Regions from separate parts of the Aureibacillus halotolerans genome, predicted to be linked through region 1. Evidence: predicted binding sites of a transcription regulator. Region 1 holds the regulator's gene; each other region holds the start of a gene.
What was found. The regulator LexA, encoded in region 1, represses DNA repair genes until DNA is damaged. The targets are predictions, from matches to a motif close to CGAACATATGTTCG.

Region 1 (8,488 bases):
ATGTCCCTTGTTATGTTTCCTCACACGTATTGACAATATTATTCACGTTCGTTACACTTAAGCTGTGTAAGCATTTTAATAGAAATGAGGGGACGAACATGAATGATACAGTACGCAGGTCGATGGCGTTGTTCCCAATTAGCATTGTAAAAAAACTAACAGAACTGACCGCAAGACAAATTCGGTATTATGAGGAACATGATCTTGTTCATCCAGAACGGACTGAAGGGAATCGCCGGCTTTTTTCATTTAATGATGTCGATCGGTTGCTTGAAATTAAAGCGTTGATCGAGCAAGGCATTAACATGGCAGGGGTTCGCAGAGTGTTTGACATGCGTGAACAACAAGAGAAGCTTGACAAAATACAGGCAACAGAAACAAAAGCGACAGCAAAGGATGACATTAGCGATGCGAAGCTTCGTTCAATGTTGAAAAAGGAGCTTGTCCAGCAGGCAGGTCGTCACAACCGTGCTTCCTTGATTCAAGGTGAGCTTTCACGTTTTTTTCATTAATTTGATTGGTCGATAGCCAGGTAGTCCTTAGGCTTGAGATAGATGAGTTCATACTATAAGAGGAGGAACATGTGATTATGGGTTCTAAGTACACGAGAAAAGACATCGTAAAGCTTGTTGAGGAAGAGAACGTACGTTTTATACGTTTGCAGTTTACAGATTTGCTAGGAATTATAAAAAACGTTGAGATCCCTGTTGATCAATTGGGTAAAGCCTTAGACAACAAAATGATGTTTGACGGCTCATCCATTGAAGGGTTTGTTCGTATCGAGGAATCAGACATGTATCTCTATCCAGATCTAGATACCTTTGTTGTATTCCCATGGACGAGCGAAAAAGGTCGCGTAGCTCGTTTAATTTGTGATATTTACAATCCGGATGGCACACCGTTCGCAGGTGATCCAAGAAGCGTACTTAAAAAAGTCATTCAAGAAATGAAAGATCTCGGCTTTACTGCCTTTAATATCGGACCAGAGCCTGAGTTTTTCCTTTTCAAAAATGATGAAAAAGGTGAGCCTACGCTTGAGTTGAATGACAAAGGCGGCTATTTTGACTTAGCACCAACGGATCTAGGTGAAAATTGTCGACGTGATATCGTGCTTGAGCTTGAAGACATGGGCTTTGAAATTGAAGCATCACACCATGAAGTCGCTCCTGGTCAACACGAAATCGACTTTAAATATGCAGACGCTGTAAAAGCGTGTGACGACATTCAAACGTTTAAGCTTGTTGTTAAAACAATTGCACGTAAGCACGGCTTGCATGCGACGTTTATGCCAAAACCATTGTTTGGTGTGAATGGTTCTGGTATGCACGCAAACATGAGCTTGTTTAAAGGTGAGCAAAACGCGTTTTTTGACGAAAAATCAGACCTTCAATTAAGCGAAACAGCAAAGCAATTTATTGCTGGCATTCTGAAGCATGCTGAAGCATTTACAGCCATTACGAACCCAACAGTAAACTCATACAAGCGTTTAGTGCCTGGCTACGAAGCCCCATGTTACGTTGCATGGTCTTCTCGTAACCGTTCACCACTCGTACGTATCCCAGCTTCTCGTGGCTTGAGCACACGTATCGAAGTGCGTTCGGTTGACCCAGCTGCGAACCCTTACTTGGCCATGGCTGTAATGCTTGCTGCTGGACTTGACGGTGTGAAAAACAACTTAACACCACCAGCACCAGTAGATCGCAACATCTACGTGATGGACAAGGAAGAGCGTATTGAAAACGGCATTGCTGATCTTCCAGCAACGCTTGCCCAAGCGCTTGACACTCTTAAGCGTGACGATATCATCATGGCAGCACTTGGTGAGCACGCTGCAGAACACTTTATCGAAGCAAAAGAAATCGAATGGGACATGTTCCGCACACAAGTTCACCCTTGGGAGCGCGAGCAGTACCTTACCCTTTACTAAAAGATCAAACCCCTTGCCGCTGTAGCGGTTGGGGGTTTTTCTTTATTTTAATTCTTCTTAAAAACAACCACCGCACATACGAACACCCAAGAAAATCCGCAAAAAAAATTTTTAGTCCAATATTTCGCCCACCTGATGAATTGTATTGCAGCAAATCCAATGGAAAAATACTTAGTAATGGAACATCAAAACTACAAAAAGGGATTCGTGAACACTTCTATGGGATTAAGATGTGGTGATTGCCCCAAATCTTATAAGAATAAGTATTTTTGGTCGCACTACCACCGAAAAAGCTACCCAATATAATTCTGTAAAAAAGGGGGTAAAGCCCATGAAGATTATAGACAAAAATGAACCGGACAATTACTTAATATATATCGCGCTGATCGTATTGTCCATGGTAACTTTTAAAGGCGTGAAGAAAATTGAAACAAAACGATTAAAGCTAAAGCAAGATATGAAAGACAAATCGTATCGTATTTAAAACATTCCTTCATTCCTACTAAAACATATGTGTCGAGTTGGCTAAATTAAGGGGTGGAGGGAAGGTCAATTCGTTATTATGATTCGTGAGAAAGAATTGCAGATAAGATTTGTGCATATACTCATCGTCCGAATATTACAATCCAAACCGTTCCTTTATCATTTTCGCAACGTCTTCAGCTTCCAGATCCTCATTGTTAATTCGTAGATAATGTTTTTGAGTGATTTCTCCTCTTTTAGAATTCAATCGAAGGCTATCCATGCTTCTTAATAATTCTTGTTCAGAGTACTGCACGTTCTTTTTCGTTGGCTTTTGTTCAAGTCTATAGGGTGTTTTATTCCGTTTCAGTCTTTTTTCGACGCCAGCTTCCAACTCAACAAAATAGATTTTTGCTCCTTTAGAACTGAAGATTCTGCATATTTTCTCAACACTGTCCCAATCTTCTTTTTGATTAAATGCCCAGACAAACGTAAAAATCATCCCATAGTTATTGCTTGTTGCAAAGGTTCTAAAAACTTCCTCTCTAAAAAGGGTAGATAGTCTCCACATGTCAGGACTAAATCCGAAAAAGGGTTCAAGTAAATCAATGGTCATATGATTATGGAATAACTTTAAAGCAGTTATTTTTGAGAGCTCATTTCCGACTGTCATTTTCCCGACGGCTTGTGGGCCAAAGAGTAGAACAAGCTTCATCATTGCGCCTCCTGATATTTTCGGATTTTTCTAGACAACTGCTATTTCAAAGGATTATTCCACAATCCTTGCTTAAATTCAATAATAATCAATAATGTAGGCGAAGAGGGGTCTACATCACGAATACTTGGCAAAGTCTTTACCCCTTTGGTAAGAAATTCTTTAAGGATCAAAGGGTATATTCCAATCGCTTTAGCCGAACATGCAGGAGCAATGTCGAGAAACCACACCAATACTTGAAATAACTTGAAACCTTTGTCAAAGTAGATTCGTAGACACATGTAGACGACAAGACAATGGAGGCGTTCAAATGAGTTTCTTTAAAAAATCGCTAGAAAGAGTCGGCATCGGTGGTGTGAAAATTGATGCGCAACTACAGAACAATCAGTACACAAAAGGGGATACTGTCCATGGCGAGTTCCATATAAAAGGGGCAGGCACGGACACAGACATTAACCAGCTTGTGATTGATTTATGTACAGTGGCTTGGTACGAGCATGAGGACAAAATGCATCAGAAGAAAGTGGTTGTTGACTCCTATTCATTTGAGGGCAGCCATGTAAAAAGTGGAGAGCGCTTAACGATCCCCTTTGCATTCGAGCTCCCTTATACCGTCCCACATTCCACGTCAAGAAGTCCTGTTTGGATTACGACTAGAGCGGACATTGAGCTCGCCATTGATCCAAGAGATGAAGATTATCTTGTGATTAAGGAGCCGGAAACATCTCGTCTTTTCCTCAATGCTGTCAGAAACCTTGGATTCCGTCTACGAGAAGTGGAGGTTGAAGCAGGCAACTATTTGACAGAGCGCTTTTATCAGAAAGTCTTGCCGATGGATCAAATTCCAAAGTATGTCCAAGAATTTGAATGGGCGGTCCCATCAGAATTTAGAGGTCATATTGATGAGATTGAAGCAGTCCTATATGCAACTGAATATTCCTTGCATGTACTGCTTACAAAGGACCAAAGATTAAGAGGGTTGGATAAGTTCTTTAAGTCCGAGGATGCGTATTATGAATTGGAATTTACGTTGGATGAGTTGAATCAACCTGATGTCGTTGAACGTGAGTTATGGTCCATCCTTCAAAAATAAACTTCAGGCTGATGAGAAACGCTCGCTTTCGTCGTTGCTTTGCCTTGTCCGGTGCTCATTGCCCTTTTGGCAACTCCGCACCAGTCGAGGTTTTACGTTACATAGAGCAAGCACGTCCGATGGCCTAAAGAAGCATGTAGTGAATGCAATTCTATAACAAAGAGCCTCTCCAATTTGGAGAAGGCTCTTTGTTTATCTATATCCAATGCGAAAGACAACCTCTTAATGAATCGCTCTGTAAAGCCCTACGACTTTACCGAGAATGGTGACATCATGAAGAATAATTGGCTCCATCGCTGCGTTTTCAGGCTGAAGACGGATAAAGTCTTTTTCCTTGTAGAAGCGCTTGACCGTTGCTTCATGGTCTTCTGTCATTGCCACAACGATATCCCCGTTATTGGCTGTTTGCTGTTGTTTAACGACAACAAAATCCCCGTCATAAATGCCAGCTTCAATCATACTTTCACCTTCGATGACGAGCACAAACACTTGCTCATCTGCTGGAAGTAGACTTTCAGGCAGGGCCATGTAATCTTCGATATTTTCAATGGCTGTAATCGGTTGTCCAGCTGTAACCTTCCCGATGACAGGAACATTCAATACTTTTGCAATAGGAGATGCATGTTCATCACTGTACAAGACTTCGATGGCTCTTGGTTTTGTTGGATCACGGCGGATTAATCCCTTGTCCTCTAGTCGTGCTAGATGACCATGAACGGTTGAACTAGAGGCAAGTCCAACAGCTTCCCCAATCTCTCTTACAGAGGGTGGATATCCTTTGCTTTGTACATTGTCCTTAATAAAATCTAAAATATCTTGTTGTCTTTTTGATAGTTTTTTCATAGTTATCCTCGCTTTCTATTACGCGTAGTGGATCCATACTTACAAAGTAAATGTAGGCATACAATTTCAAAAGGTTCATAGACTGGAAGTAATTTATATAAATTATAACAAACAGTCCTTTGGAATACAAACATAAGTTCGAATTTTATAGTTGACAAAACAAACGTTCGCATGTAATCTAAAGGCGAACGAACATTCGTATCAGGGAGGAATGAAGATGGTGGTTTCTGGGCGTTCTTATTATATTTGTCTTGCATTTGTTATTGTTGGCTTGATTCTCTTTCATGGTGTAAGTGATGAGGAGTATGCAACTGTTCATATAGAGAAGGGAGATAGCATTTGGGCACTTGCTGAAGAATACACGGCGCTGCATACAATGTCAAAACCGGATTTCATTCAATGGGTGAAAGAGAACAACCAGCTTCCTACAAGCACGCTTGAGCCAGGACAGCAGCTCATCATTCCAGTAACGATGAAGCAGCTAAGCACTGAGAGATCCTCACAATTTGCATACACGGGTGCGGAGTAATGAATGTGATTGGGTATTGTCGAGTAAGCACGGACAAGCAGTCGCAGGAGACGTCGTTAGGACGACAAGAAAAAGAGCTTACACAAGCCTGCCACACGGAAGGCTGGACATTAAAAGGCATCATTTCAGAAAAAGCCAGTGGCTATGACATTGATCGCGAGGGCATGCTTGAATTGATGGAAAGAGCGGTGTCCGAACAGATAGATGCCATCATTGTAAGTGATGCGACAAGAATCGGTCGTGGCAATGCAAAAATGGCGATTGTCCATTATTTTCGTAAGCATGGTCTGTCCTTGTACTGTGTCGAAGAAAATGGAGAGTTGACTCTGTCAGATGCTGATCACCTCGTGCTTGACATCGTTTCCATTGTCGAAGAATATCAACGCAAGGTACATAATGCTAAAATTTCTCGTGGGATGAGACTTGCAGTGAAGGATGGCTACAAGCCGTTTCGCAATTTAAGCAATCATACGTCAAGTTCGCCTGGTCGGAAAAGAAAAGAAATCCCTATATCCGAGATTGTAAGGCTCAAGAAGAACGGCCTGACGTATAGAGATATTGCGGCAACCTTAAGAGGTCTTGGGTACGACGTTTCTAAAGCGACTGTGAATCGACGTTTTAAACAATACGAAAATGAGCAAGTACAAAAAGAAGCGGTTCATTTGCATCCTTAATCCGTATTTTGTATGATGGGTGGCAAGAGGTGATAACGTTGCTATCCAAAGAGAAAATTAATCGCATTAACGAGCTTTCTAATAAAGCGAAACAGAGCACACTGACCAATGAAGAAAAGGAAGAACAACAACAGCTACGTAAAGAATACTTGGCCACTTTCCGATCGTCTATGCGTGACCACTTACACAATGTGAAAGTCGTTGACCCTGAGGGAAATGATGTCACACCAGATAAATTAAAGGAATCCAAAAAAAATCGTTTGCATTAACAGCTATAACGGAATAAACGAACATGACACCCGACGTCATGTTCGTTTTCATATAGTAGCAGTCGAATTGCTGTCAGCTAAGTTCACATGAAATGATTTCAGATGGCATTAAAGCCTTGCTACTTCACCGTGGTAGGGTATATGATAGAAGCAATAAGTTCTTTAATGAAGAAAGGAATGTACATATGACTGCAAACTTAGATACGCTAGCGATTAATACGATTCGAACGCTTTCAATTGATGCAATCGAGAAAGCTAATTCAGGTCACCCTGGGTTGCCAATGGGGGCTGCTCCAATGGCCTACAAGCTTTGGAAAGATTATCTTAACATTTCGCCTAAACAACCAAAGTGGTTTAATCGAGATCGCTTTGTTTTATCAGCAGGTCATGGCTCGATGCTACTTTATAGCATGCTGCATTTGTCTGGGTTTGATGTAACCATTGATGACTTAAAGCAATTCCGTCAATGGGGCAGCCGCACGCCAGGACATCCTGAAGTTGGTTATACAGATGGTGTAGAAGCGACGACAGGTCCACTAGGACAAGGGATTTCAAACGCCGTTGGTATGGCGATGGCTGAGCGCCACCTTGCGTCAACATACAACCGCGACGGCTATCCTGTTGTTGATCATTTTACTTATACGATCTGCAGTGATGGCGACATTATGGAAGGTGTTAGTGCAGAGGCAGCTTCCCTAGCAGGTCATTTGAAGCTTGGCCGTTTGATAGCTTTATATGATTCCAATGACATTTCACTTGATGGTGACCTAAATAGATCATTTTCTGAAAGTGTTGAAGATCGCTATAAAGCCTATGGCTGGCAAGTCATTCGCGTTGAAGATGGCAATGACCTTGATGCAATTGGTAAAGCGATTGAAGCCGCACAAAACGAAACGAATAAGCCAACGCTTATCGAAATCAAAACAGTGATTGGTTATGGATCTCCGAATAAATCCGGAAGCAGTGCATCGCATGGTTCAGCGCTTGGCGTGGACGAAGTAAAGCTCACAAAAGAGGCGTACAAGTGGACATATGAAGAAGATTTTCATGTGCCTGATGAAGTGTATACGAATGTCCGTGATGCGATCGTTTCAGCTGGTGAAAAGAAAGTGGCAGAATGGGATTCGTTGTTCGCTTCTTATAAAAACGACTTTCCAGAGCTTGCGGCACAGCTTGAGCTAGCGATCGATGGAAAGCTCCCTGAAGGTTGGGAAAAAGCGTTGCCTACGTATAGTGTTGATGATAAGGCAGCCGCTACTCGGGCGACTTCTGGTGAAGCCATTAATGCCATTGCAAATGCTGTTCCACAATTTTGGGGCGGTTCCGCTGACCTAGCTGGATCGAATAAAACTGAGGTTAATGGTCAAGAAGACTTTACAGCTGAAAACTACGCGGGCAAGAACATTTGGTTTGGTGTACGTGAGCATGCCATGGGTTCTGCGATGAATGGAATGGCGTTGCACGGTGGATTAAAGCCTTATGGCGGTACGTTCTTCGTCTTCTCGGATTATTTACGTCCGGCCATCCGTTTAGCTGCCATTTCACACTTGCCTGTCACCTATGTGTTTACACACGATTCGATTGCTGTCGGTGAGGATGGACCAACGCATGAGCCAGTTGAACAGCTTCCAGCGTTACGCGCAATGCCGAATTTAACCGTTTTGCGTCCAGCAGACGGAAATGAAGTACAAGCGGCATGGAAAATCGCAATGGAGTCAACTGACCGACCAACAGCTCTAGTATTGACTAGACAAAACCTTCCAGTGCTTAAAGGGACTGTTGAAAATCGTTATGAAAAGGTTTCTAAAGGGGCCTATACGGTTTCGCCAGCATCCAAAGACATAGCAGATGCATTACTGCTTGCGTCAGGATCTGAAGTAAGCCTTGCCGTTGACGCACAAGAAGCGCTTGCAAAAGACGGCATTGATGTCGCAGTTGTTAGTATGCCTTCTTGGGATTTATTTGAGCAACAATCG
Region 2 (8,488 bases), on a different contig from region 1:
CATTAGCCTGCCAATGTCCTCCTTGTCCAAATCGGCCAAAACCACCACATGCTCCTTGCCGGTGGCTAGCACATTTTTTTGCATCATGTTGTCAATAATCGGAATGAATGTCTGTAATGTTGTCATGGGATAACCCCTTCTATAAATGATATTGTCTTATGATCATACATCAAAAACGAACAAACAGCTTCGTTATTCTTACCACATTGTCCAGAGACTAAGGGCTAGCGAGCTCCCCAGTATGATCGCCAAAACAATCCATACTGTCGGACGGCCAAGGTTCACTGTCCAGCCAACGCCCATACGTTTCTCCAAAAAAAGCGCGGGATCATGACGGTTGATATAAAATAACCCAAGCTTCCAATAGCGGTCATCGTCTCGCTGTACACCGATCCCCTGGTCTGAGTCAGGAACTCGAAGCCTGCTTCCACCCTGCCCCGTGATAAGAGATAGTACGATTGCTCCGATGATGATGACGGTACTTATCCCTATAGGAACAATCGTGATCAAAGTGCTCGGGACCTCTATAAGGTACGTCAGCTGCAAAAAGAAAAACAGTCCAACAATGAGAACGCATGTGATTAAAAGAAAAAGTGACCAATAGGCGCGGAACGACTGTTGTTGTTTTAATGAACGCTTACGGTGAGCTGGATCAATCTGCTGTTTCGCACGATCGATCATGCTGTTGATGAAGACAAAAAGTGCGATCATATACACTTGAATGATCGGCAACAAATAAACGATTTTATACGTTTTTTCTTCCCACACTGTCACATTGCCGGCAAAGTCATATTTCATCGGCAATGGATTCGGCATCTGGTTGTAGTTTAAAAACGTAAGTACAAAGGACAGCATGGCAACCAACGCTGGAATAACAAACCAAGCATTACTGTACACCGCTTTTCTTTCAGCAGCAGACGTCAAATGAGCCGTTGCATATTGCCGCTGCTGTGCATGCCATGCTTTCGATTCTTTTAAAGCCTTCATTTTGTGATGTGCTTTAAGATACACCCAAAAAGCGACTATAAAAAACAGGAGTGGAAGCATCGAAAGAGCGATAATGCGACCTGTGTCAGCGTCGGTAACGTCCTTTACTAGTAGCATCATCCCTAGTATGAGGAGAATAGATGTCAGGCCCGTCCATTTGATGTACCGTTTCCTTACCCCCGTGATCTCCTCTTCCTGAAAAGCCTCTTCAGGAATGGAAATGCCAAAGCTAATCGTTTTTCTTGTCAAATACGGCATCATAATGACAGATGCACATAAAGGCAACAGGACGATAAGCATAAAAAATTCCATCACCTTCACTCCTCCCCTGCTGAATGTATTGTATTGTATGTGAGTCGAACAAGCTGTTGAATATCATCCTCAGTCATCTGCCTACAGATCGCCTCTGCCATAAGTGGACGCAACTGCTCGTGAAGGAGCTCCTTGTAAACTGAATCGGCAGGAGTGACCCCCTCCGGATGAACGACTACCCCTTTTTGGCGATGAATTAGGATAAACCCTTCTTGCTTCAGCTGTTGATAAGCTTTGTTCACTGTATGCAGATTAATGCCTAAATCAGAGGCTAAGCTTCGAACAGACGGCAGAGGAGCTCCTGGGGCCAATTCTTTTCGAGCAATGCCTTCGATGATTTGCTGCTTCATTTGCGTGTAGATGGCAACGTCTGAGTTTAAATCAATGTTGAGGAACAATCATTTCACCTTCTTTTTTATATCTGTTATATATAGTGTATAACAGATGTTATAAATACACAATACATTTCATGATACGTCTAGAAAGATGTTCTCTCTAGTGCCCTTTCCACTACCTTCGTTGGTTATGGTCGGAATTGAACCAACAAGGTCCATCTCATTTCATTCGTTCTTTCCAATCACCAAAAGCTGCAACTAGTGAGAATCTAGCAGTAAAGAAAACATGACGAGGTCTTTATGGATCGCTCCGTCAACAAACTTCGCTTTCTGTGGGGCACGGCTTCAGCTTCTTCGGAAAGCAGGCTTTCCGAGGGGATCTTCAGCTCGCGCTGATCCCACTAGAGTCTACGCATGTTGACTACGCTGATGTTTGTTTCTGCGCACATTGTTTTATTGTGGGCTCGGTCTCGTATAGAGGGTAAAAGCCGTGTGGCAACCAAATCAGGCAAGTACGTGCAATGTTTCAAGAGATCACTTGGTGCCTTTTACACGAATGTCGTTTGATGAAGGAATGAAGTGAACCTATAAAAGGTCGGTCTCATTTCATTCGTTCTTTACAATAACCAAAAGCGGTCACTAGTGAGACTCCAGCAGCAAAGAAAACACGACGAGGTCTTTTCAAGTTGAAGATGCGCTAGGGTGCGCGGGAATGACGACGGCTCGGTCAACAAACTTCGCTTTCTGTGGGGCACGGCTTCAGCTTCCTCGGAAAGCAGGCTTTCCGAGGGGATCTTCAGCTCGCGCTGATCCCACTAGAGTCTACGTCTGTTGCCTACGCTGATGTTTGTTTCTGCGTACATTGTTTTATTGTGGCGCGGTCTCGTATAGGGGGTAAAAAGCCGTGTTGCGACCAAATAAGGCAAGGAAGTGCAATGTTTCGAGTTAGATCACATGGTGCCTTTTACACGAATGTCGTTTGGTAACTTTTGAAAATGAAACCAAAAAAGATCTTTCTCATTTCATTCGCCCTTTATCATAACCAAAAGCGACGACTAGCGAGACTCCACGACTAAGAAGTCATGACGAGGTCTTTTCGAGTCGATGATGCACTTGTGCCCTTCAGGGTGAAAGCGAACGTATAGCCGTTTGCCTAGAGAAAATGTTTTCCAACTGTTAACTTGTGCGAAAACAAGAACCATAACTCATCCTGAATAAAATAAGATCTACGTTACCTGATGGGGCACTAGTTTGTGCTATGCTCATGTCGTTTACTAAGCTATAGTTGAGAAAAGTGGACATTTGCTATGCTTAAGGATATGAATGGGCAACCCCTTAACAGTTTAAAAGTATGAAATTGTCTCCCAAGAGAGGAAAATGAAAATGGTAAAAGTTGATATTTGGTCGGACGTTGCTTGTCCATTTTGCTATATCGGAAAACGGAATTTTGAACGTGGCGTGCAGATGCTGGAGGGTGAACAAGACATAGAGGTGAATTTCCGAAGCTTTCAGCTTGATCCATCAGCCCCTGTGACGACAAAGGACAGCGTACACGACATGCTCGTCAAAAAATATGGCATGCCGCTGGCGCAAGCGAAGGAAATGAATCAAAACGTGACGCAAACGGCAAAGCAAGCAGGGCTTCGCTTTGATTTGGACAATGTGGTGCTCACAAATACGATGGACGCCCATCGGTTGAGTCATTTCGCAAAGCAACAAGGCAAGATGAACGATGTGATTGAAGCATTACTGTGCGCCTATTTCGTGGAAGGCAAGCATGTGGGCGATCTTTCTGTGCTGGCGTCGATTGGCGAACAGGCCGGCCTCGACAAAAACGCCGTGAGGGACATGCTAGCAGGACATTCGTTTAAAGCTGAGGTGAACAAGGACCAAGAGGATGCCAAAGCAATTGGCATGACGGGTGTGCCTTTTTTCGTCATCAATGATACCTATGCCGTGTCAGGCGCGCAGCCTCCCGAAGTATTTGCGAATGCGTTGCGCGATGTGACCGAGAAGGAAAAACTGAGTCAAGATGCGGTATGTACAGACGCTCATCGTTGTGAATAGGTCTAAACAGGTTACCGTCTTGTCATACGAATAATATGAGCAACAGTGACCCATTCTTTCCCAATCAACAGACGGCCTGTGGCTCCATCAATGCGTTTTGGCATCCCCGATTTCGTCAAATAGACACCATGAAGATAATACGTGATCTGCAACGCTTCATCCGCATGAATCGCTTGCAGAATGAGCCAATAATGGGATTGAATCGTTTCTTGAGACAGGAGCGGCGATGCAGCTACAAGATAAGGCAACAGACACTCCGCACATGTCTCTGGCTGCGAAGACTCTTTCGGTAATGATCGATACACGCCCTCTCCTCCTCAGGAACAAGTGTTTGCATTCATAATATCAGAATATACGTTCGCTAATCAAGTGTATGTTTTTCCACAACGACAAAAAGCAGCGCGTCTCATCAATTGAGACGCGTCTGCTTTTTTCTGTAGAGCTATTTACAGGCGATTGATTTTTTTGATGTCTTCAATTGGCACCTTAGGCTCACGTTGTTCGGTTAACAGCCCATTCACTTCCTGTTGCACATCTGTAATTTGCGTGTAGCAGTACCCGACAATTTCAGGGTGTTTTCGAATCGCTTCGGTAATCGCATGGTAGCGAGAAAGGAAGGCTTCTTTATCGGCGACTTGATTGCCGTACCCCCAACCCTTTTCTGTTTCAAAGGCAATGCCGCCGTATTCACTAATTAATATCGGCTGCCCCTTGTATTCATAGCCCTGTGCAAATGGAAACTTCCCGTGATTGTGCGACACTTTGTTATCAGTAATCCGGTCCATCTGCTCGTAACGCTCGGTGAACGCAGTGCCCAGCTCCTCGTAATCATGCAAGGTGAGAATATCTGAAATCGTATGCTCCCAGCCATCATTCACAACGACCGGACGCATTGGATCAATGGCCTTTGTTAATGCATAGATTCCCTCTGTAAACTTCTGTTGTTTTTGATCACTGTAAATTTGTGCCACACCCCATGACTCGTTAAACGGTACCCACGTAATAATAGACGGATGATTGTATTGCTGGCGAACAATTTCCAACCATTCTTCTGTAAACGACGTCACCGCTTCATCGGAAAATTCGTAGGCTGCCCCCACTTCAGACCAAACGAGCAACCCCATCTGGTCACACCAATAGAGGAAACGTGCATCCTCGACTTTTTGGTGCTTACGAACACCATTAAAGCCCATCGCCAATGTTTTCTCAATATCATCCTTCATCGCTTCATCCGACGGTGGAGTTAAATGAGTGTCAGGCCAATATCCCTGATCCAACAAAAGCCGTTGGTAAAGTGGCGAATTGTTCAGTAGGATTTGTCCTTTGTCAGTCGAAATTTTTCGCATCCCAAAATATGAGGTTACTTCATCAATGACCGTTTCACCGTCGTACAATGTGAAGGTGATGTCATACAAATGAGGATGCTCCGGCGTCCAGTGCCTCACCTTCCACTCGGTTAAGTCACTTGTAACATCCGCTGTAAGCTTCGTTTTTGTACGTGTTGGCGTAAACGAAAATTGGTTAATGAGGTCATTTTTATATGTGATCGTCGTTTGCAACGACAATGCAGTGTTGCCTTCTCCAGCGAGCTCATATTCCAGGCCCAAGGTTGAGGTGTCAATGTCTGGTGTCATTTTCACAGTCTTAAGATGCTGCTTGCTGACAAATTCGAGCCACACCGTTTGCCAAATTCCCGTCGTTTGTACGTACCAGCAACCAAAATTCTCATCCACCCAGCGCTGCTTCCCACGAGGCTGTTCAGTGTTTTTGCTGTCCACGACCTTTACAACGAGCTGATTTTCCCCAGCGTCTTTAAGATAAGGTGTGATTGAAAATGAAAACGCAGTGTAACCACCCTTGTGATTGCCTGTGTAGTGTCCATTCACCCACACATGGGTCACATAATCACTTGCTTGAAAGTGAAGTAGCGTCTCTTGATCCTTCGACTCACTAGGAATTGTAAAACGTCTCGCATACCAAACGGTGTCATGGTGCGTTTCATCACCAATACCACTAGCTTTACTCTCATAGGCAAACGGGACTTGGATCTTTTGGTCAAGTGCAGGCGCTTGCGGCCAGTTCGCTTTTTCGCCTTGATGGTCATCATCAAAAGCAAAATCCCATTGCCCATTCAAACACTGCCAGCGGTTTCTCCTAAATTGCGGTCTCGGGTACTCGGTTCTTTCAAATGTCATTGCTTTCCCCACCTTTTCATTTATTCCTAACTTCCCGTATTAAATTTGATAATAGCGTTTTCATAGATGATAAGTCAATGAAAAAACCGCTAAATAAGTGCTTTTAAACCTACGGATTTCATGTAATAAAAGGTCGTGTATTCTTGTTTTCCGGCCATTCATAGACGACATGCATGCGAATGGCCTGGGGATGGTCGCCAAACTGCTTACCGAACAGATTGAGCCCCCCGATATGCTGCGCATTGTCCTTTACACCGATGCGAAAACGAACGAAGGATTGTGACGTAATGGACAAGTCGGCGAGGTTGACCTGTGAAATCGCTACATCATCGACCGTGCTTCCTTTTGCGTCTACCTTCCACGTTTTTAACAAGCCATATTGCGTCGATGCGCCGATATCTCTTTGCTGACTTAAGTGACCAGGTCGTCCACCAAAATCACCAGGTGATCGCCAGCTCCCGATGTCTACACCGTTCATCCAGACGGTAATATCGGACGGCCATTCCGGGTCAAAATGCGGAGCCTCTGAACATAATTCCAAGGAGAATTGGATATCCACAAGCCGGGCATCCTCTGGAATTTGCAAAGGAAACACATATTCCAAATAACCTTTTCTAATCCAAATGAGTTCTGCCTCTGTTCTCTTCGGGTGATAAAAATGTACAGGCTCATCATCTGGGACTAATAGATTCCCATGTACATCAGCCATTCCACACGTGGGAAACACATCACAATCGACAAATTGCCCTATCGGCACTTCTAATTCGTATGTTTGAGAGGAATTGTTCAGTTCGACCATTGAATGGAGGGCAATATGAATCTCATTAAATTGGCGTGTGCATACCTTCATTGATCCGCGCTTCCCCGGTCTAGATTCTGTATGTAGTAACTCAGCTTCTTCTAATATTCTTACGTGAGCCGCCGTTGTAGACACTGGGAGACTAAGTTTTTCAGCACATTCGATTACATTGAATGACTGTGTGCTCAACAGCTCAAGCAGGTCGACGCGATCGGCGGAAGCAAGCGCATGTGCGACCTTACGTAACTTTCTTTTGTCTTCCATGGAAAGCTTTAGCACTGTCCGTTCACACTCCATTCCATCTTTTCATTGTCACCAGTTTACGCGTTTTTCGTTTTAAAGAGCAATAAACTGCAAAATAGTTTTTAAGCTACTTTAGTATACAAGCTGCCATACACTCGCTTTCCACGGGCGAACTGCGAGCCTCCTCGGCGCGTTGCGCACTGTGGGGTCTCGCTTAGCTCGCTGTTCCCGTAGGAGTCTCGCTAGTGGCTGCTTTTGGTTTATTGGCTGCAGCTAAGACAAGGGTCATGAACCTATGTTGAGTGTTTTTAATCAACAATAAATCAAGTGCCGTGGGGGAGATACAAGCTAAGACGTTTAAGGTTCACACATTAAACATGCATACATACACTCGCTTTCACCCTATAAGGCATAAGGGCAACATCGACTTGAAAGTCGTCTCGTCGTGATTTCTTTACCCACACTGAAGGGCACAGATGCAATGTCGGCTTGAGGAGTTCTGTTCTTGTCTTGATACTGAAAAATCCGAAACGTACTATGAAATTCTAACTGACATTTCGTAGTCGTTCGGATTTTTTTATTGGCTTCTCAAATTATGAATTTACCTACCAATACACTTAGGGCGTGTCTTAAAACTCGCTAAGAGGCATCTGTCACCGCCTTTTCGTCCCCTGCTGCGTTCCTTTTTCTTGACGTACGGCCGGTACGCCTGCGAAAAAGCGCCTTGCTTGGAACGAAAATTCGGCAACATCTGCTCCCTTCAGAGTTCTCAGACACGCCCTAGATAATAGTTCTATCCCTGACTCCAAGAGAATTTTACTTTTTCGCCGTTAGGATGTGGGTCGTGCACGTTCTTTAAATGAATGATGGTGCAATGTTGCATAGTGCCCGTTTTTCGCCAATAATTCTTGGTGATTCCCTTCTTCAGCAATCTCGCCGTCCTTCATTACTAAAATGCGATCTGCCTCTCGAATCGTTGAAAGCCGGTGAGCAATGACAAGTGTAGTTCGATTCACCGACACCTTTTCTAAGGCTTGCTGAATGAGCCATTCAGAGTGAGAATCCATGTTTGCCGTAGCCTCGTCTAGAATTAGCACCTTCGGCTCAAATAACAAAATGCGTGCAAAGGAAATCAATTGTCGTTCGCCTGCCGCCAGCCCACTGCCATTCTGTGACAAGTGCGAATCGTACCCTTGGGAGAGCCGCTGAACCATCGGGCCTGCCCCAACAGCTTCACAGGCTGCTATGACTCGTTCTTTTGAGATATCCTGCTGAAACAAACGGACATTGTCAATCAGCGTCCCCCCATACAAAAAGGGCTCTTGCTGCACGAGACCAATATACTGGTGCAGTGTTTGCAGAGGGATTTGTTTGAGAGGCTGGCCGTCAAGCAAAATCGTCCCTTTAACAGGGTCGTAAAAGCGTACGAGAAGGTTCATTAGCGTACTCTTGCCCGAGCCTGTAGTGCCCACAATTCCTACCATTTCCCCAGGACGAATATCGAGATGGATGTCTTTTAAAACAAGCGATTTTTGATCGTATGAAAACGA
Region 3 (8,488 bases), on a different contig from region 1:
GATGTTCTTCGGCGCCAACAGTGGGAACTGGAGGAGGCGAGATAAAGGAGCTAACCTTTACCGCGTGGGGCAATCCTGCAGAGCTTGACGTGTATCAACGTGCAGTGGATGAGTTTAATGAGCTGGAGGACGGTATTGAGGTCACCCTTGTCCCTTCCCCTTCTGGAACGTATGATCAGTCGCTCGTTACACGATTGCAAGGGGGGCAAGCACCGGATGTTTTTTATATAAGCGACACACAAATTGGCTTCCTTGTGAACAACGACACGCTGCTGCCACTTTCAGAGTTTTTGCAGAGCGATCAAAGCTATGTCGATTTGACTGAATTTCCAGATACAGTTTGGGGGCCAGCTAAAATGGAAGGAACCATTTACGCGCTTCCTCCTGACACGAACCCCAATCTGTTGTATTACAACGAAACGATCTTTGAAGAGCTGGGCATCCCCTCACCGCAGCAATTCTATGAAAATGGAGAGTGGACTTGGGACACGTTTACAGAGGTGGCAGAGCAATTAAAAGCTGGTGGGAAATATGCCTTTGTCCAGGATGCGAACGCCACAGGCATTTACAATTGGGTGTGGGCGAATGGCGGACAAATGTTTGATGAGGAAGGCAATGTTGTGATCGATAAAGACCCGAAAACAGAAGAAGCCTTTCACTACATGCGCTCTCTTATCGACAATGACTATGCGATGTTTGCTGGATCACTTCCACAAGGGCAAGGACAAGAAGCGTTGTTTTTGTCGAAACAGGTGGCTATGGTCGCGGCTGGGAGATGGCTAACGCCAATGTTTCTCGAGGCTGAGAATTTGGAATTTGATTATGTGCCATTTCCAACCAATGGTGATGTGGAGCAAAAATCGTTTATTTCAATCGCTTATATGGGCGTCAATAAAGACACGCCCTATCCAGAAGCTGCCAAGAAATTTGCGAGCTTTTACACATCGACTCGAGGACAAAAGGTGCGGCTTTCAGATAACGGAAATGCCGTTCCATCTGTAAACACATTAGATGACATTATTGAAGGCGCACCGCCTGAGCATGCTTACTATTTAAACCAATCTCGGAAACATGGACAAGTGCTAAATCATGAAGCGAGGATTCCCAGTTTGTCCGTAGAGCTTCAAGATATTTATGAGTTGATGTTCATACAGGAAAAAAGTGTAGAAGAGACATTAAAAGACGCCGGAGAGATGGCACGCTTTATGAAGAAAGCACAGGCTGAGGATTTAGAGGACTAAGGAGGAAATGTTATGCACAATCGATCGCGTCGAAAATGGGGGTACTTGCTAATTGCCCCGCAACTCATTGGGCTGATTGCTTTTTCATTTATTCCTTTATTGTTTGCTTTCGGATTAAGCTTAACGGATTGGAATGGTTTTGGTTCACCAGAATTTGTTGGCATAGAGAACTTTATTCTTCAATTTCAAAACCCAGCCTTTAAAACAGCACTTGAGAACACATTGTATTATTCATTACTCTATATACCAACGAGTATTTTTCTAGCCCTGCTTGTTGCGCTTGCTTTAAATAATAGTAAAGGCAAAAGCGTTTACCGTTTTTGCTTCTTCGCTCCAGTTGTCACGAGTTCTGTATCCATCTCGGTGATCTGGATGTGGATTTACAATGCAGAGATCGGCATTATCAATCAATTTCTAGCGAACTTTGGCATCAATGGACCCGACTGGATTTCGAGCACAACCTGGGTCATCCCTTCCATTGCCATCCTCAGTATTTGGTGGCAACTCGGCTACAACATGGTCATCTTTTTAGCAGGACTAAAAGGCATTTCCAAAACATACTATGAAGCCGCAGAAATGGACGGTGCCTCACCGATTCGCAAGTTTTTCACTATTACGCTACCTTTGCTTTCCCCAACCACTTTTTTTGTGGCGATTATGAGTGTCATCACATCGTTTCAGGTCTTTGATCAAGCTTTTGTTATGACGAATGGAGGACCAGGGAAGGGGAGCTACACGCTTGTGTTTCATGTGTACGATTCTGCCTTTCGTAAGTTCGACTTTGGAGCAAGTGCCTCCGCAGCGGTCATTTTATTTGTTTTCATTTTAATCTTTACACTCATTCAGTTTGCAGGGTCGAAAAGGTGGGTTCACTATGAGGGCTAAAACGACAGAATTGGATCGTGTTAACGAACAGACTCAGACACAATCACAAACGAGGCGTGTGCGCGGGGGACGCATTCTGCTACACATCATCCTTATCGTTGCGTCTTCCCTTATGGTCGCTCCATTTTTATGGATGGTGTTAAGTTCCTTTAAAACTTTTGCCGAAATTGTTTCTGTTCCTCCAACGCTTATTCCTTCCCAATTTATTTGGGAGAATTTCACGAATTCACTTCAGGCGATGCCTTTTGGTCGCGCCTATTTCAACTCGTTTTATATTTCTATCCTTGTTGTGGGGACACAGATGATCACGGCCTCAATGGCAGCCTATGCTTTCGCAAAATTGTCCTTCCCTGGTCGAGAAGCGTTGTTTTTGCTGTTTCTATCCACAATGATGGTGCCGATGCAAGTGACATTGATTCCGCTTTATCTAATTATGGAATGGTTGGGGTGGCTCAACACCCATCTTTCTGTCATTGTACCAAACGCGATTTTTAATGCCTTCGGTGTGTTCTTGCTTCGCCAATTTATCCGAGGCATTCCAGATGATGTCGAAGAAGCCGCTGTTATTGATGGAGCAAATCCAATGCGCATATACTGGCATGTGATCTTGCCGCTCGTTCGACCAGCGCTTGCCGCCTTTGGCATCTTTGCGTTCATCCAAATTTACAATAACTTTATTCAGCCACTCGTCTTTCTTTCTTCACCAGAGCTGTACACCGTGCCATTGCTCCTGAATTATTTTAAAGGGCTATACGCAGCGGATTGGGCTCTGCTCATGGCAGGGACGACAATCTCAGTCGTTCCGGTCCTACTGGTGTATGTCTTTGCGCAACGGCAGATTATTGAAGGGATAGCGTTAACCGGTAGCAAAGGATGAGCGTTTATAGCTAGGGGAATTTATTAAAGCGACGTAGCTTTCTTGAGAAGGAAGAAGAGAAGGAGACCAATCCAAAAAGTACCATGGGGATTGGTCTCTTTTTCATTTTCTTGGAAATCAACGGTATCGGGTTTGTCGAATCTCATCCACGGGCAAAATAAATGACAGAGCACGTCGTCTGGTTTGCCATAAGGATGGTCATCTTAACGAATGGATTCCCAAATTCACGATCATTGGGATGAACAAGAGACAATTACCGTGCTGCTTCTATACGAGTTCCAAGATTGAACCGTACAGTCTAAACTGAAAAAACAAGAACGATGAGACATTCATTTGAAGTGAAAAAATGGGTTTTTTTATACGAATACCCGTTCGTTTATTTTTGTTGTTATTCACTTTGTTGTGATACAATAGGTACATTATGAAGAGTTGAAATGGAGGGACATGCACTGTGCGTCAGCTTGAAGTCGTATCAAAATATAGCCCACAAGGGGACCAGCCCAAAGCCATTGAAGCATTAGTTAAAGGACTTCAAGAGGGAAAGCGGCACCAAACTTTACTAGGTGCAACAGGGACAGGTAAAACGTTTACGATGTCCAATGTCATTCAAGAAGTGAATAAACCGACGCTTGTGATCGCGCATAATAAAACCCTTGCAGGTCAGCTATATAGTGAGTTCAAAGAGTATTTTCCAAATAACGCCGTCGAATATTTTGTTAGCTATTATGATTATTATCAGCCAGAGGCCTATGTTCCTTCAACTGATACGTTTATAGAGAAAGATTCAAGCATTAACGACGAAATCGATAAGCTTCGCCACTCGGCAACCAGCTCATTATTTGAACGGCAGGATGTCATTATTGTGGCAAGTGTTTCCTGTATCTATGGTTTAGGTTCACCTGAAGAATATCGCGAAATGGTCTGTTCATTACGCGTTGGTCAAGCGATAGAACGCAATCAGTTGCTTCGTAAGCTGGTTGATATTCAATATGCACGCAATGATATTGATTTCCAGCGCGGCACTTTCCGTGTCCGTGGAGACATTGTTGAAATTTTTCCGGCGTCCCATGATGAGCACTGCTTGCGTGTAGAGTTTTTTGGCGACGACATCGATCGTATTCGCGAGGTTGATGCGCTCACAGGTGAAGTGCTCGGAGAACGAGAACACGTAGCCATTTTCCCAGCCTCCCACTTCGTTACACGTGAAGAAAAAATGAAAGTGGCGATTGAACGCATCGAATCTGAGCTCAAGGACCGGTTGGCAGCTATGCATGAGGCAGGGAAGCTATTAGAAGCGCAACGACTTGAACAACGGACGAATTATGACCTGGAAATGATGCGGGAGATAGGCTTCTGCTCCGGCATTGAAAACTATTCACGTCATTTGACGCTCCGTGAAGCAGGATCAACCCCATATACATTGCTCGATTATTTTCCTGAAGACTTTTTGCTGATGGTTGATGAGTCACATGTGACGTTGCCGCAAATCCGTGGCATGTTTAATGGAGATAAAGCGAGGAAGCAGGTGCTCGTAGACCATGGGTTTCGTTTGCCTTCTGCCATGGATAACCGTCCATTAACCTTCGAGGAATTCGAAGAAAAGTCTCATCAGCTCGTCTATGTGTCTGCCACTCCTGGGAATTATGAGCATGAGCATGCCCCAGACTATGTCGAACAAATTATTCGTCCAACAGGTCTGGTAGATCCACTCGTTTCGATTCGTCCAATTGAAGGGCAAATTGATGATTTACTTGCTGAAATTCGAATACGTACAGAGCAAAATGAGCGTGTACTCGTCACAACGCTGACGAAAAAGATGTCGGAGGACCTAACCGATTACTTAAAGGATGTGGGTGTGAAGGTTGCGTATTTGCATTCAGAGATTAAGACGTTAGACCGTGTAGAAATTATCCGCGATTTGCGTGTTGGCAAGTATGACGTACTCATTGGGATCAATCTGCTGAGAGAAGGTCTTGATATCCCAGAAGTGTCGCTTGTGACGATTCTTGATGCAGACAAACAAGGGTTTCTACGCTCTGAACGCTCGCTTATCCAGACGATGGGGCGAGCGGCGCGTAATGCAAACGGACACGTCATCATGTATGCTGACAAAATGACGGATGCGATGACAGTAGCGCTTGATGAAACTGCCCGTCGACGAAAGCTTCAGGAAAAATACAATCAGGAACACAATATTGTTCCACAAACGATACAAAAAGAGATTCGCGGATTGATTCAAGCAACAATGGTTGCAGAGGAAGACGCAAATTACAGTGCAGAAAAATCGGTGAAAAAGCTCACGAAGAAAGAAAAGCAGCGTGTCATTGAACAAATGGAACATGACATGAAGGAAGCCGCAAAAGCCCTCGATTTCGAGAAGGCTGCCGAGCTTCGTGATGCGCTTCTTGAGCTTAAAGCGGAGGGATGAGCCTGATGGCAACAGATAAAATAGTAATTAAAGGGGCGCGTGCCCACAATCTGAAAAACATTGATGTTACCATTCCGAGAGACAAGCTCGTCGTTATGACTGGTTTGTCTGGATCTGGGAAATCATCGCTTGCGTTTGATACAGTTTATGCAGAAGGGCAGCGACGGTATGTTGAATCGTTATCCGCTTACGCACGTCAATTTTTAGGACAGATGGACAAGCCGGATGTTGATTCTATTGAAGGTCTTTCTCCTGCAATCTCCATTGACCAGAAAACCACGAGTAAAAACCCTCGTTCAACGGTGGGAACGGTTACGGAGATTTATGATTATCTTCGCCTCTTGTTTGCGCGCGTTGGGCGACCAGTCTGTCCCAATCATGATGTTGAAATTACCTCGCAAACCGTTGAGCAGATGGTCGACAGGTTGATGGAATATCCTGAGCGGACAAAAATGCAAGTATTGGCGCCAATAGTCTCTGGCAAAAAAGGCATGCATGCAAAAGTGCTAGAGGATATAAAAAAACAAGGGTATGTTCGTGTGCGTATCGACGGCGTCATGATGGATGCGGATGAGGAGATTTCGCTTGAGAAAAATAAAAAGCACGACATCCAAGTGGTCATTGATCGTGTGGTTGTCAAAGACGGTCTTGCTTCGCGCCTTGCCGATTCTTTAGAGACCGCCTTACGTTTAGGTGAAGGTCAGGTGATGATAGATGTTATTGATGACGAAGAAATTTTGTTTAGCGAGCATCACGCCTGTCCCCTTTGTGGCTTTTCCGTTGGAGAATTAGAGCCACGCTTGTTTTCTTTTAATTCACCGTTTGGGGCCTGTCCATCCTGTGATGGTTTAGGCAATCGACTTGAGGTTGATGTCGATTTGATTGTTCCAGACCCTTCTAAGACGTTAAAAAAGCATGCTATTGCTGTTTGGGAACCAACAAGTTCACAATATTATCCGGAGCTTCTGAAGAGTGTATGCGATCATTTTGGCATTGATATGGACGTTCCATTCCATTCATTGACGAGCAAAGAAAAGGACATTCTTCTTAAAGGAAGCGGCAAAGAAAAAATTTATTTTCGTCATGAAAATGATTTTGGACGTGTTCGTGAGCAATATATTCATTTTGAGGGCGTCATTAAGAATGTCGAGCGACGCTATCGTGAAACGAGCTCTGATTACATTCGTGAGCAAATGGAGAAATACATGTCACAAAAGCCATGCCCAACTTGCAAAGGGCATCGTTTGAAAAAAGAAGCTCTTGCGGTCAAGGTGAATCATCGACACATCAGTCAAGTAACCAACCTTTCCATCCGAGAGTCGGCGGAATGGGTGGAGACGCTTGAACTCACAGAGAAAGAAACACAAATCGCCAAGTTAATCGTTCGTGAAATATCAGAGCGCTTAAACTTCCTCGTCAATGTCGGACTTGAATACTTAACAATGAGTCGGGCTTCTGGTACTTTATCCGGTGGAGAGGCTCAGCGTATCCGGCTTGCTACACAAATCGGATCACGCCTTTCTGGTGTGTTGTACATTCTCGATGAGCCATCCATTGGCCTTCATCAACGAGATAACGACCGGCTAATTACGACGCTTCAATCAATGAGAGACCTGGGAAATACGTTAATTGTTGTCGAGCATGATGAGGACACAATGCTGGCTGCGGATTATTTAATCGATGTTGGACCTGGTGCGGGCGTCCATGGCGGCCAAATCATCGCCAGTGGTACCCCACAAGAGGTTATGAAAATGGAGCAATCGTTGACAGGACAGTATCTTTCTGGCGATCGTTTTATTCCACTCCCAACAACGCGTAGGCAGGCTGATGGTCGGGTCATTGAAGTAAAGGGTGCGTCAGAAAACAATTTGAAGAATGTAGACGTCTCCTTCCCGCTTGGCATGTTCACGTGTGTCACTGGTGTGAGTGGCTCGGGGAAAAGTACGCTTGTCAATGAAATACTCTATAAAAATTTGGCTCAAAAGCTGAACAAAGGAAAAATTAAGCCAGGTGCCTTTAAAGAAATGACCGGTTTGGATCACCTCGACAAGGTGATTGATATTGATCAATCACCGATTGGTCGGACGCCACGTTCAAATCCTGCCACCTATACAGGTGTTTTCGATGACATTCGCGATGTATTTGCGGCAACAAATGAAGCGAAGGTGCGTGGATATAAAAAAGGACGATTTAGCTTTAACGTAAAAGGCGGACGCTGTGAAGCTTGCCGAGGGGATGGCATCATTAAAATTGAAATGCATTTCCTTCCTGATGTGTATGTGCCTTGCGAGGTTTGTCATGGGAAAAGGTACAATCGTGAAACATTAGAGGTCCAATACAAAGGGAGCAGTATTGCGGATGTTTTAGGGATGACAGTTGAGGATGCGGTCGCGTTCTTTACCAATTTTCCGAAAATCCATCGAAAGCTACAAACCATTTTAGACGTTGGTCTCGGGTATATTACGTTAGGACAACCGGCAACGACTCTGTCAGGTGGGGAAGCACAACGTGTCAAGCTAGCATCTGAGCTGCACAGACGATCTACCGGACGTTCCTTATATATTCTTGATGAACCTACGACCGGACTTCACGTCGATGACATTTCCAGGCTTCTTGTTGTGTTGCAGCGACTCGTTGATAATGGCGATACCGTTCTTGTCATTGAGCATAATCTTGATGTGATAAAAACGGCTGATCATCTGGTCGATCTTGGACCAGAAGGCGGCGACGGCGGTGGTACAATCGTTGCTACGGGGACGCCCGAAGAAATTTCTAATGTAGCAGAATCGCATACGGGCCATTACTTGAAACCTGTATTGAAACGTGATCAGGAGCGGACAGATAGACAAATTAGTACAGCTTCACAGAAAGAAGTGCCTGTAAATACAATGTGAAGTGGAGGACACTTTAAATAGACTGATTTCCAAAAGACTTAGTACGTCTAAGTCTTCAGTAGGATGCCAGCGAGTTGCCGTATTGCTTACAATGAAAAAAAAGCAGGAGGGTGTCCCATGAGCGAAGAGCAGCGTAAGGCGATATTGAACAAAGTCAAAGAAG

Region 2: the regulator LexA is predicted to act here: its motif matches at 4,049-4,062, upstream of EV213_RS17115 (YolD-like family protein).
Region 3: the regulator LexA is predicted to act here: its motif matches at 3,365-3,378, upstream of uvrB (excinuclease ABC subunit UvrB).

Annotation. Positions count from the first base shown of each region.
Region 1 covers NZ_SNYJ01000007.1:107,141-115,628, forward strand. The annotation lists gene EV213_RS10080 (methionine gamma-lyase family protein) at 1-1, shown strand, start outside; gene EV213_RS10085 (MerR family transcriptional regulator) at 99-512, shown strand; gene glnA (type I glutamate--ammonia ligase) at 590-1,927, shown strand; gene EV213_RS20715 (hypothetical protein) at 2,259-2,411, shown strand; gene EV213_RS10095 (DEAD/DEAH box helicase family protein) at 2,547-3,104, opposite strand; gene EV213_RS10100 (sporulation protein) at 3,415-4,197, shown strand; gene lexA (transcriptional repressor LexA) at 4,420-5,040, opposite strand; gene yneA (cell division suppressor protein YneA) at 5,258-5,569, shown strand; gene EV213_RS10115 (YneB family resolvase-like protein) at 5,569-6,243, shown strand; gene EV213_RS10120 (DUF896 domain-containing protein) at 6,282-6,512, shown strand; gene tkt (transketolase) at 6,698-8,488, shown strand, end outside.
Region 2 covers NZ_SNYJ01000019.1:47,428-55,915, reverse strand. The annotation lists gene EV213_RS17135 (aminopeptidase) at 1-126, opposite strand, end outside; gene EV213_RS17130 (DUF1648 domain-containing protein) at 199-1,299, opposite strand; gene EV213_RS17125 (GntR family transcriptional regulator) at 1,305-1,697, opposite strand; gene EV213_RS17120 (DsbA family oxidoreductase) at 3,012-3,701, shown strand; gene EV213_RS17115 (YolD-like family protein) at 3,713-4,006, opposite strand; gene EV213_RS17110 (glycoside hydrolase family 2 protein) at 4,148-5,896, opposite strand; gene EV213_RS17105 (ArsR/SmtB family transcription factor) at 6,015-6,992, opposite strand; gene EV213_RS17100 (ABC transporter ATP-binding protein) at 7,769-8,488, opposite strand, start outside.
Region 3 covers NZ_SNYJ01000015.1:52,447-60,934, forward strand. The annotation lists gene EV213_RS15415 (ABC transporter substrate-binding protein) at 1-1,241, shown strand, start outside; gene EV213_RS15420 (carbohydrate ABC transporter permease) at 1,254-2,126, shown strand; gene EV213_RS15425 (carbohydrate ABC transporter permease) at 2,116-3,003, shown strand; gene uvrB (excinuclease ABC subunit UvrB) at 3,455-5,431, shown strand; gene uvrA (excinuclease ABC subunit UvrA) at 5,437-8,325, shown strand; gene EV213_RS15440 (DUF4097 family beta strand repeat-containing protein) at 8,443-8,488, shown strand, end outside.